DNA from 2 places in the Streptomyces sp. NPDC002845 genome. Region 2 is predicted to be linked to the other one. Evidence: riboswitches for the same ligand, from Rfam matches in the RefSeq annotation. Region 2 holds a riboswitch; the other holds the start of a gene.

Region 1 (5,665 bases), on a different contig from region 2:
GTCTATCTCGTCGGCGACGAACTGGGCCTCGTCGTGCTCGGTGTCGGCGACATAGCCGGTGATCCGGGCGCCCGCGCCGGCGTTGGTCCACAGGTTCTTGGGGCGGCGGGACTCGTTGCGCTCGATGACGGCGTTGGCGGCGGAGAGGATCGTCTGCGTGGAGCGGTAGTTCTGCTCCAGCAGGATCGTCGTCGCGTCCGGGTAGTCCTCCTCGAACTGGAGGATGTTGCGAATCGTCGCGCCCCGGAAGGCGTAGATCGACTGGTCGGCGTCACCCACGACGCACAGCTCGGCGGGCGGGACGTCGTGCTCGCTGGGCGGGACGTCTACGGGGTGCTCGGAGGTGCCGACCAGTTCCCGCACGAGGGCGTACTGCGCGTGGTTCGTGTCCTGGTACTCGTCGACCAGGACGTGCCGGAAGCGGCGGCGGTAGTGCTCGGCGACGTCCGGGAAGGCGCGGAGCAGGTTGACCGTCGTCATGATCAGGTCGTCGAAGTCGAGCGCGTTGGCCTCGCGCAGGCGCGACTGGTAGAGCGCGTACGCCTGGGCGAGGGTCTTCTCGAAGCCGTCGGAGGCCTGGGCGGCGAAGTCCTCCTCGTCGATCAGCTCGTTCTTCAGGTTCGAGATCTTGGCGCTGAAGGACTTGGGCGGGAAGCGCTTGGGGTCGAGGTCCAGGTCGCGGCAGACCAGGGCCATCAGGCGCTTGCTGTCGGCGGCGTCGTAGATGGAGAAGGACGAGGTGAAGCCGAGCTTCTTGCTTTCCCTCCGCAGGATGCGCACGCACGCGCTGTGGAAGGTCATCACCCACATCGCGTTCGCGCGCGGGCCGACGAGCTGCTCGACGCGCTCCTTCATCTCACCCGCGGCCTTGTTGGTGAAGGTGATGGCGAGGATCTGCCCCGGGTGCACGTTCCGCTCGGCCAGCAGGTACGCGATGCGGTGGGTGAGCACACGGGTCTTGCCGGAGCCGGCGCCGGCCACGATGAGCAGAGGCGAGTCGGAGTGCGCGACGGCCGCGCGCTGGTTGTCGTTCAGCCCCTCCAGGAGCGCCGCCGCGTCGATGGCGGGGCGTGGGGCGCCGTCGCGGTAGTAGGCGTCCCGGTCCGGCGGCACGTCGAACTTCCCGCCGAACAGATCGTCCGGAACCGGCTCCGGTACGTGATCGTCCTCGGGCGGCGGCGGGGGTTCTTCCTCGTGGGCCCGCGGGGCCTTGAGGTCCGCCAGGAAGCTGTCGTCAAAGAGGCTGCTCATCGCTCTCCGAGTCTAGGCTGCTCCACTGACACCCCGCCGCCACCCTGGGAATCCGGCCGCTTTTCCTTGCGGGGCGGCGCTCAGCGGCGGGGGATCCTCCAGAGTCGGCCGCCCCGGGCGCCTCTCACCCTCAAGCGTCACACTGTCGCGGTCCGCAACCAAGCCACCTGAGCCCACTGCCAGATTGGGGCGAACATCACAAAACCCTACAAACATTCCTAGACCATCCAGAACCGGCCGCGGCCGCCACCGCTTCAAGATAAGGTCACGAAAACGTATCGGGCATATCGAACATCAACCTTCCCAGGGGCCACACGAGTTGGCTAGCGTGCTAAACAGGCCGTACGACCCCCACCGGCGAACGTCGCCGGGCCGTACTGCCTCCGCTGAGTCCGGTGCGCCCGCGTGGCAGCCGGAGCCGGGGACCCACCGACCTTGGGGTGAATCGACTCGGCTGCCGTCCGCGGCAGGAGTCGTAGGGCAAACCTTCCGAAGCACGCGCCCGAACCCGACAGCTAACTCGGTAGGCGGACAACGGAAGGAGTCGCTGCGCCATGGCGCCGCACCGAAAGCCGCGTCCTGCCCGCACAGGCATACGCACCCCCGCCCTCGCGACGGCCGCCCTCACCTCCGTGGCCCTGCTCTCGCAGACGGCCGACGCCGCTCCCTCGACCGACGACAAGCCGAGCCTCGAAGAGGTCGAGAAGAAGGTCGGCGACCTTTACCGCCAGGCCGGGTCGGCCACCGAGAAGTACAACGCGGTCAAGGAGAAGACGACCAAGCAGAAGGAGCGCGTCGACACCCTCCTGGACGACGTCGCCCAGCGCACGGAGAAGCTCAACGAGGCGCGGGAGAAGCTGGGTTCGTTCGCCGCCGCCCAGTACCGCACCGGCGCGGCCGACTCCGGCACGGCGACCTTCCTGCTGGCCGACAGTCCCCAGGACTACTTCGACCAGAACCAGCTGATGGATCGTCTGACCGAGCGTCAGAAGGAGACCGTCGACGAGTACATCACGCAGCAGGCCGAGACCGAGGAGAAGCGGCAGGAGGCGACCGAGAGCCTCGAAACGCTCACCGAGTCGCAGAGCACGCTCAAGACCACCAAGGCCACCGTCCAGGCGAAGCTCACCGCGGCCCGCGAACTGCTCTCGGAGCTCACCGCCGAGGAGAAGGCCCGCCTCGCGGCGATCGAGCGGAAGCAGCAGGAGGAGGCCGAGCGCAAGGCGCAGGAGCTCGCGGAGCAGCAGGCGGCGGCGCAGGCCGCCCAGACCGAGCAGCAGGAGACCACCAGCGCTCCCAGCGGCTCGGCTTCGACTTCAACGGAACCCAGCGCCTCCACCAGCACCGTGGCGGAGGACCCCACCTACGCCACCAAGGCCGCCAAGGCCCTCGCCTTCGCCCGCGCCCAGATCGGCAAGCCGTACGTCTGGGGCGCCACCGGCCCCGACTCCTACGACTGCTCCGGCCTCACCCAGGCCACCTGGAAGGCCGCCGGCGTCGACCTCCCGCGCACCACCTGGGACCAGGTCAAGGCGGGCACCACGGTCTCCCTCGCCGACATCACCCCCGGTGACCTGGTCTTCTTCTACGACGACATCAGCCACGTCGGCCTCTACATCGGCAACGGCATGATGATCCACGCACCCAAGCCCGGCACGTACGTCCGCGAGGAGTCGATCTTCTACGACGGGGAGTCGTCGATCCACAGCGTGGTGCGGCCGGCGTGACGTGAGACGGGCGTAGGCGCTCCGGGGGCTGCCCTCCTCAGGTCCACATCACCGCGATGAAGACGTTGGCCGTGGTCAGCAGCCCCACCAGCCCGAACAGGCCCTTGTCCACCTTCTCCTCGTCCCGTTTCACATACACGAGCCCGAGGATCACGACCAGCAGCGCCAGCTTCACTCCGACCTTGACGTTGTTGACGGTCTGATCGTCGGCCTGGTTGAGGCCGACGAGGACCACGCCGGTGACGAGCATGGTGAGCGCGCCGTGGAGCATCGCGGGGACGAAGCGGGCCGTGCCCTCGCCCATCGCCTTCATCTGGGTGAGGAAGCCGCCCAGGAGGGCGGCGATGCCGATGATGTGCAGGGCGACGAAGATGTGAATGAGTACGTCCATGGGGCGGAGCCTATTAAGGCCCCTGGCCGCTGTCCGACACCGGACCGGCCCCCGGAGAGTCCGCAGGGCCACCCCGAAAACTCGCATATATGCGCCCCATAGCACCGCACGGCCCCCCGATGTCCCGGAATCGCCGCATTGGTCATCGCACCGCGCGAAGTCGTCGGCGGCGGACCGGGATCACGGTCGTATGCGGTCACCCGGCGGTCCACCCGCGCCAGTTCCGTACAACGCGTCACGCCGCCGTCGCGGTCAGGTTTAGCGTCCTCCACCAGGTGACCGGCTCCCCACCGCCGCCCGGGCCAGGGGCGGCAGTCGGACACCCCGCCGAGAAGGTCCGGCGGCGTCCCGCTCCCCCTGTGCGGGCGCCGCCGGACGTGCAACCGCTCCCCCAGGCGGTCTGTGTGCAGACGGCGGCCGTACGAGAGGACGTGGAGTCCACGTGGCAGCGCACCGCAAGCCCCGACAGCGCTCGCTCAGCGGCAATACGGCCCGCACCGCCGCCACGATCGCCCTCGCGGGCGCGGCGAGTGCGACCGGCTTCGACGGAACCGGGCACGCCGAGCCCGAACTCACACCGACGCAGGTCAAGGCGAAGGTGAACAAGCTGTACGAGGAGGCGGAGGCCGCCACCGAGAAGTACAACGGGGCCAAGGAGAAGGCCGACAAGGCGCAGGAGCGGCTGGAGGAGCTGCGGGACGAGGCCGCGCGCCGCACGGAGGGCCTCAACTCGGCGCGGGACAAGCTGGGTTCGATGGCGGCCGCCCAGTACCGGGGCGGCGGCATCGATCCTGCGGTGCAGCTCGCGCTGTCCGGCGATCCGGACCGGTACCTGGAGGGCGCCGCGTTCGCCGAACGCGTCGGCAGCCGGCAGGCCTCCGACCTGGCACGCGTGCGCAAGCAGTTGCGCGAGATCGAACAGCTGCGGGGGGCCGCACACATCGAGCTGACCTCCCTCAAGTCACGGCAGGCGGAGCTGAAGCGGCACAAGGGCACGATCACCGGGAAGCTGGCCGAGGCCCGGCAGCTCCTCGCCCGGCTGTCGGCCGAGGAGCGCGCCCAGCTGGACAGGGAGGGCGGGACGGGGCACGCCTCGCGCTCTTCCTCCGCGGCCGTACGGGACCCGGGCCCCGTCTCGCCGTCGTCCTCCACCGCCGCCGCGCCCAACTCCCGCGCCGCGGCGGCCGTCTCGTACGCCTACTCCAAACTCGGCAGCCCCTACGTCTGGGGCGCCACCGGCCCCGACGCCTTCGACTGCTCGGGCCTGACCCAGGCCGCGTACCGCTCCGCCGGCATCTCACTGCCCCGCACGACGTACGCCCAGATCGACGCCGGCCAGCGGGTCGCGCGCTCCGAACTCCAGCCAGGTGACCTGGTCTTCTTCTACTCCGGGATCAGCCACGTCGGCATCTACGTGGGCCACGGCCAGATGATCCACGCCCCGAACCCGTCGGCCCCGGTCCGGCTGGCCCCGATCGACGAGATGCCGTTCGCGGGAGCCACTCGGGTCGTGTGAGCCGGGCGCCGCACGGGGTGGCGTCGGTCGCGAGCCGTCACCGGCCCCGGTCACACCAGTCGCCGCGCCGTCGCCCACCGGGTCAGCTCATGACGGTTGGAGAGCTGGAGCTTGCGCAGGACGGCGGAGACATGGGACTCCACCGTCTTGACGGAGATGAAGAGCTGCTTGGCGATCTCCTTGTACGCGTACCCGCGGGCGATGAGGCGGAGTACCTCACGCTCGCGCTGGGTGAGTCGGTCGAGGTCCTCGTCGACGGGCGGGGCGTCGGTCGAGGCGAAGGCGTCGAGGACGAAGCCGGCCAGCCGTGGCGAGAAGACCGCGTCTCCGTCCTGGACCCGGAAGATGGAGTTCACCAGGTCCGTGCCGGTGATCGTCTTCGTGACATAGCCGCGCGCACCGCCGCGGATGACACCGATGACGTCCTCCGCCGCGTCCGAGACGGACAGGGCGAGGAAGCGGACGGGCTGCTCGGCGTCGGCCATCAACGCGGCGCAGCGGCGCAGTACTTCCACCCCGCCGCCGCCCGGCAGATGGACGTCGAGGAGCACCACCTCGGGGCGGGTGGCGGTGATGACGCTCACCGCCTGGTCGACGTCCGCGGCCTCCCCGACCACCTCGACGCCCGTACGCGCCGTCTGCCCGATCTCGGCCTGCACGCCCGTACGGAACATGCGGTGGTCGTCCACCAGCACCACCCGGGCATGCCGCCCGGGCCCGGAGCCACTCGCCGCCGCGGCCTTGTCGGGCCCGGCCTTGTCGGGCCCGACCGCGCCCGGC
Region 2 (5,665 bases):
GCGGGACGTCGACCGGTTCGTCGACGCCTTCACCGAGGTGATGGACGACGCGCACAGCGGGGGTGGGCTGATGTGGGACTTCGGGAAGACGCTGGTGAAGCAGGCGGTCGCCAACCGGTAGGGGCCATTCACGCTCAATCCGAGACAACCGAGGCGGGCGGCTGGACGTACTGACGGGGCGGCGGAGCTGCGCCTCGGCGACACCGCGTGGTGCGGAGCACCGCCGGGTCACTCCGGGAAGACCTGGCCAGGCTCGCCGTGTCGTCGGGGACGGGGGATCAGGCCAGCAACCGCCCTCGCAGCCGCTCCCGGACCTCCGGCGTGACCTTCAGGCCCTGTTCCAGGTACACGTCCGTGCCGCCCCACGTCTCCTCGATCGTCTCGAACGCCGCGTGAAGGTACTCGGCGCGGGCGTCGAAGAGAGGGCTGAGCAGCTCCATGACCTCGGGGGTGTACGCGTTCGTGGAGCTGCCGCTGCGGTGGACCTTGTAGCGGCGGTGGGTGGCGTTCGACTCCAGGTAGTCGGTGACGATGGCCTCGGGCTCGACGCCGAGGGCGAGCAGCGTCACGGCTATGGACAGGCCCGCGCGGTCCTTGCCGGCCGCGCAGTGCATGAGGGCGGGCACGCTGTCCTCGGCGAGCGCGTGCAGCACCTGGGAGTGCTCGGCCGTGCGGCTCTTGATGATCACGCGGTAGGAGTCGACCATCCGGCCCGCCGCCCTGCCGTCCGACAGGAGCGAGCGCAGCTGCTCGATGTCGCCGTCGCGGACCATCTTCCAGAACTCGGCGCCGTCCGCCGGGTCGGTGAGCGGCAGGTTCACGTTCCGCACACCCGGCAGCTCGACGTCCGGACCTTCCAGCTGCTGGTCGGCCGCGTTGCGGAAGTCGAAGATCGTGTGCAGGTCGAGGGAGGTCAGGAACGCGGCGTCGTCGTCGGTCGCGTGCGCCAGATGACCGCTGCGGAACAGCACCCCGTGCCGAACCCGCCGTCCGTCGACCGTCGGCAGTCCGCCCACATCGCGGAAGTTGCGCACACCGGTCAGCTCGGGCTCGGTCGACGGGATCTGCTGCGTCACGAAGGGCTCCTCGCATTCGGCCGTCGGCGCCGATCGTCGACGGGGCGCGCACTCGACGATACGACATCGATGCCCACGGCAATGAGTTGTCCACAGGCGTTTGCCTGCGAACCGCCGCGCCCCTGATGATGTTGGGGGCTGATCAGACCTGATCGCACCTGTTCGAATATGTGAGGGCTTGATGTTGGAAATCGGCGGAGACGGCCGCACCTGGCTTCTCTCGGGGCCCACCAGCAGCTACGCGCTGCGTCTCACCGAGGCCGATGAGCTGCTGCACCTGCACTGGGGCCCGCGCATCGCCCTCGTCGACGCCGAGGCGCTCGCCACCCTGCCGTTGCGGGGTTCCTCGGCCTTCGAGTCCCCGCTCGACGGGCACGAGGAGTACCCCGTCGAGGGCGGCAACCGCTTCGTACGGCCCGCTCTCTCCGTACGGACCGACGAGCGGCGCGGCACCGAGTGGACCTTCGCGGGGTACGAGGCCGAGGACGACGAGCTGCGGCTGCGGTTCGCCGACGACGGGCTCGGCATCACCCTGCACTACCGGATGCGCGACGACGTCGTCGAACGCCGGGTGACCCTCACCAACGAAGGGACGGCCGCGGTGGAGCTGCTGCGCGCCGACTCCGCGACCTGGACGCTGCCGCCGCGCGAGGGCTGGCGGCTCTCCCAGCTGCACGGGCGCTGGGCGGCCGAGTCCCGGCTCGTGCGCACCGACCTCACCTACGGTGAGAAGGTCATCGGCAGCCGGCGCGGGCACACCGGGCACCAGCACCTGCCATGGGTCGCGCTCGACACCGAGGCGACCGAGGAGAGCGGCGAGGTCTTCGGGTGCGCGCTCGGCTGGTCGGGCTCCTGGCGGATCGCCGTGGCCCAACTCCCCGACGCGGGCGTGCAGATCACCGGCGGCGCCGGATACGACGACTCGGGCCTGCTGCGGCTCGGCGCCGGGGAGACGTTCACCACCCCCGTCTTCGCGGGGCTGTGGAGCGACGGCGGGTACGGCGGGGCGAGCCGGGCCTGGCACGCGTACCAGCGCGCGTACGTCATCCCGGACGCGGACCAGGACCGGCCGGTGCTGTTCAACTCCTGGGAGGCCACCACTTTCGACATCTCCGAGGACCAGCAGCGGGCGCTGGCGCGGCGGGCCGCGGACATGGGCGTCGAGCTGTTCGTGGTCGACGACGGCTGGTTCGGGGCGCGCACGAGCGACCGGGCGGGGCTCGGTGACTGGACGCCCAACCCCGACCGCTTCCCGTCCGGGCTGGGGCCGCTCGCCGACGACGTGCACGCGCTCGGCATGCAGTTCGGCATCTGGGTCGAGCCCGAGATGGTCAACGCGGACAGCGACCTGTACCGGGCGCATCCCGACTGGGCGCAGTTCCAGCAGGGGCGCCGGCGGACCGAGATGCGTAACCAGCTCGTACTCAACCTCGCGCGCGAGGACGTTCAGGAGTACCTGTGGGAGCAACTCCACGGGCTGCTCTCCAGCGCGCCCATCGACTACGTGAAGTGGGACTTCAACCGCTGCTTCACGGACGCGGGCTGGCCCGGTGAGCCGTACCCGCAGAAGCTGTGGGTCGAGCACGTGCACGCCTTCTACGGTCTCCTCGACCGGCTGCGGGCCGCGCACCCGGGGGTCGCCTTCGAGTCCTGCTCGGGCGGTGGCGGCCGGATCGACCTGGGAGTCATGGCGCGTACGGACCAGGTGTGGACCTCCGACAACACGGACCCGCTCGACCGGCTCGCCATCCAGCACGGCTTCAGCCAGCTCCACCCGGCGCGGGTCATGGCGGCCTGGGTCACCGACAGCCCGAACACGCAGCTCAACGACCGGGTCAGCTCGCTGCGGTTCCGGTTCGTGAGCGCCATGGCCGGGGTGCTCGGCGTCGGCGGCGACCTCACCGAGTGGAGCGAGGAGGAGCTCGCCGAGGCCCGGGACTGGGTGCGGCTCTACAAGGAGATCCGGCCGGTCGTACAGCGCGGCGACCTCTACCGGCTCAGCCCGCCGGCCGGCGGGCTGAGCGCGGTGCAGTACGTCCTCGGCGACGAGGTCGTCGTCCTCGCCTGGCTCCAGGCCCAGCACTACGGAGAGCCGGTCGCCCCGCTCCGGCTGCGCGGCCTCGACCCGACGGAAGCGTACGAGTGCCGCGAAACGGGCGAAGTGCACCGAGGTGCGGTGCTGTTGCATCACGGGTTGCGGACGGGGCTGCGTGGTGACTTTGATGCGGCAGTTATCCGCCTGCGTCGCATCTGAGCGTTCTGCCCGAAATGGAGCCTGAATTCCAACTGGCCCTGGAATAAACCGCACTGAGTCGATGCCGGGTGACCAGGGTCATATTCGTGACCGTGCGTGGCCGCCATGCTCACGTAATTTGTGCGCGCTTTCAGGGTGGTTAGGAAAAGGTAAAGATCGCTCATTTACGGAGGGTGACCGTGAATAGGCGCATGGATCACAGAAGGAGACGCACAGGAAATCCCAATGGTTGTCCCGAGTGGCACAAGTCGCTTACGTTCTGCCTCAATCCGGACGGACGCCCAATCCTGCCGCCGACCGGAGCCGCAGACCGACCCTGAACGGCAGGAGCGGGGGACCCACAGGTATGACGCCTGTTCCGGTCTCCGGAACGGCTAGGGGTTAAGTCGTGCGCAAGCACGGCCGGGCATCTCCAGTCCGCACCCGACAGCTCACCTCGCAGGCGCCGGAGAGGAATTCGTCATGCCCGCGAAGGGTAAGCACCGCCGTCCGAAGTCCCAGCGTTTCACCCGCTCGATCGCCGTTGCCGGAACCGGCGGCGCCGCGCTCGCCCTTCCGCTGATCGGGGCCACCGGAGCCAATGCCGCCACTCCGGCGGCCGCGGTTTCCCAGAGCACGACCTCGGTTTCGCAGAAGGCCGCCACCGAGAAGTCGGCGACGCCCCGGAAGGCCGCGGAGAGCGCCGCCGAGAAGCCCGCCGCCACGAAGAAGGCGTCCACGCGGACCTATTCGGTGAGGGCCGGTGACTACCTCTCGAAGATCGCCGTGGAGCAGGACGTCAACGGCGGCTGGAAGAAGCTCTACTCGGACAACCGTGAGGCGATCGGCGCCGACCCGTCGCTGATCCACCCGGGCCTGAAGCTCACGCTCGGCGGCAAGGCCCCCTCCACTGGCGGTGGCGCGCCGACCGGGACCACCCGGTCGTCGAACACGTCGAGCGAGGCGAAGGCCGAGTCCAACGCCGGTTCCGAGGCCGAGGCCGAGTCCAAGGCCAAGTCCTCCTCGTCGGAGAAGGCCGAGGAGCCGACCTCCCCCACGTCGACCACTCAGACCGCCGACACCGTCGGCGCCTCGGGCTTCGGCCTCCCCCTTCAGGGAGCCACCGTGGGCACCGCCTACAAGACCGCGGGCAGCATGTGGTCCAGCGGTTACCACACCGGCGTCGACTTCGCGGCCCCGACCGGCACCAGCCTGAAGGCCGTCGGCGCGGGCGCCGTCGTCTCGGCGGGCTGGGGTGGCGCGTACGGCAATCAGGTCGTCATCAGGCTCGCCGACGGCTACTACGCCCAGTACGCCCACCTGTCCTCGATCTCCGTCTCGGCGGGCCAGTCCGTGTCCGCGGGCCAGCAGGTCGGCCTCTCCGGCGCGACCGGCAACGTCACCGGGCCGCACCTGCACTTCGAGATCCGTACGACCCCGGACTACGGCTCCGACCTCGACCCGCTGGCGTACCTGCGGTCGAAGGGCGTCACCATCTGACGTTCACCTCGCTCCGAAGGCCGGACCCCACGATCCCCGGGGTCCGGCCTTCGGCGTTTCCGCGTGGCCCCGAGGGGTGGAAGAGGGAAGGAGCGCGGACAAGTCCGGGCCGATCCTTGGGCAGAGCCCGTATGCGGCGCCACTGGCTGTGACGCATGTGCCGACAACCGAGCCGTTGCTCGTCGCGAACGAGCCGCACCGCGTCCGGATCGTCTCGGACGGCTCGACCGTCCAGTGGTGGAACAACGGACGGCTGGTCTTCGACCACGTGGACCAGGAGCCTTGCACGAGTGGGCACTTCGCCTTCCGGACGGTGTGGAGCCATTTCCGGATCACGGGCTTCCGGGTCTGGCGCAGTTGACGGCCGTATTCCAAGTTGGCCAAGACTTGACGAGTGGCCTATCTCACCGCGCGTCAACCCTTTCCTACGGTCGCGTAGCTCACACCCAAAGGTGAATCATGTTCCGATGTGGCAGACGATTCGAAGAATGACAGCAGATCAGTGATCGGGTCGTACGTGGCGGTGGGGGACAGCTTCACCGAGGGCGTCGGCGACCCCGGCCCCGACGGGGCGTTCGTCGGCTGGGCCGACCGGTTCGCGGTGCTCCTCGCCGACCGGCGGCCCGAGGGCGACTTCGACTACACCAACCTCGCCGTGCGCGGGAAACTGCTCGACCAAGTCGTCGAGGACCAACTCTCGAAAGCCAAGGAGCTCGCACCGGACCTGGTCTCCTTCTGCGCGGGCGGCAACGACATCATCCGGCCGGGCACCGACCCCGACGAGGTCGCCGAGCGCTTCGAACGCGCGGTCGCCGATCTCACCTCGTCCGTCGGCACCGTCATGGTGACCACCGGC

What was found. Region 2 has a riboswitch for cyclic di-AMP ahead of ACWD3C_RS20005 (M23 family metallopeptidase). Riboswitches for the same ligand answer to the same signal wherever they lie in the genome.
Region 1: linked by a shared signal. The riboswitch ahead of ACWD3C_RS00455 (NlpC/P60 family protein) and the one ahead of ACWD3C_RS20005 (M23 family metallopeptidase) in region 2 are both predicted to bind cyclic di-AMP.

What each region holds. Positions count from the first base shown of each region.
Region 1 covers NZ_JBSFUU010000001.1:111,917-117,581, reverse strand. The annotation lists gene pcrA (DNA helicase PcrA) at 1-1,251, opposite strand, end outside; cyclic di-AMP (ydaO/yuaA leader) riboswitch at 1,626-1,796, shown strand; gene ACWD3C_RS00455 (NlpC/P60 family protein) at 1,806-2,978, shown strand; gene ACWD3C_RS00450 (hypothetical protein) at 3,016-3,369, opposite strand; gene ACWD3C_RS00445 (NlpC/P60 family protein) at 3,812-4,885, shown strand; gene ACWD3C_RS00440 (LuxR C-terminal-related transcriptional regulator) at 4,936-5,665, opposite strand, start outside.
Region 2 covers NZ_JBSFUU010000025.1:82,707-88,371, forward strand. The annotation lists gene ACWD3C_RS19990 (aspartate aminotransferase family protein) at 1-121, shown strand, start outside; gene ACWD3C_RS19995 (tyrosine-protein phosphatase) at 279-1,076, opposite strand; gene ACWD3C_RS20000 (alpha-galactosidase) at 1,258-3,330, shown strand; cyclic di-AMP (ydaO/yuaA leader) riboswitch at 3,629-3,788, shown strand; gene ACWD3C_RS20005 (M23 family metallopeptidase) at 3,793-4,809, shown strand; partial or broken gene ACWD3C_RS20010 (DUF6250 domain-containing protein) at 4,976-5,170, shown strand; gene ACWD3C_RS20015 (SGNH/GDSL hydrolase family protein) at 5,312-5,665, shown strand, end outside.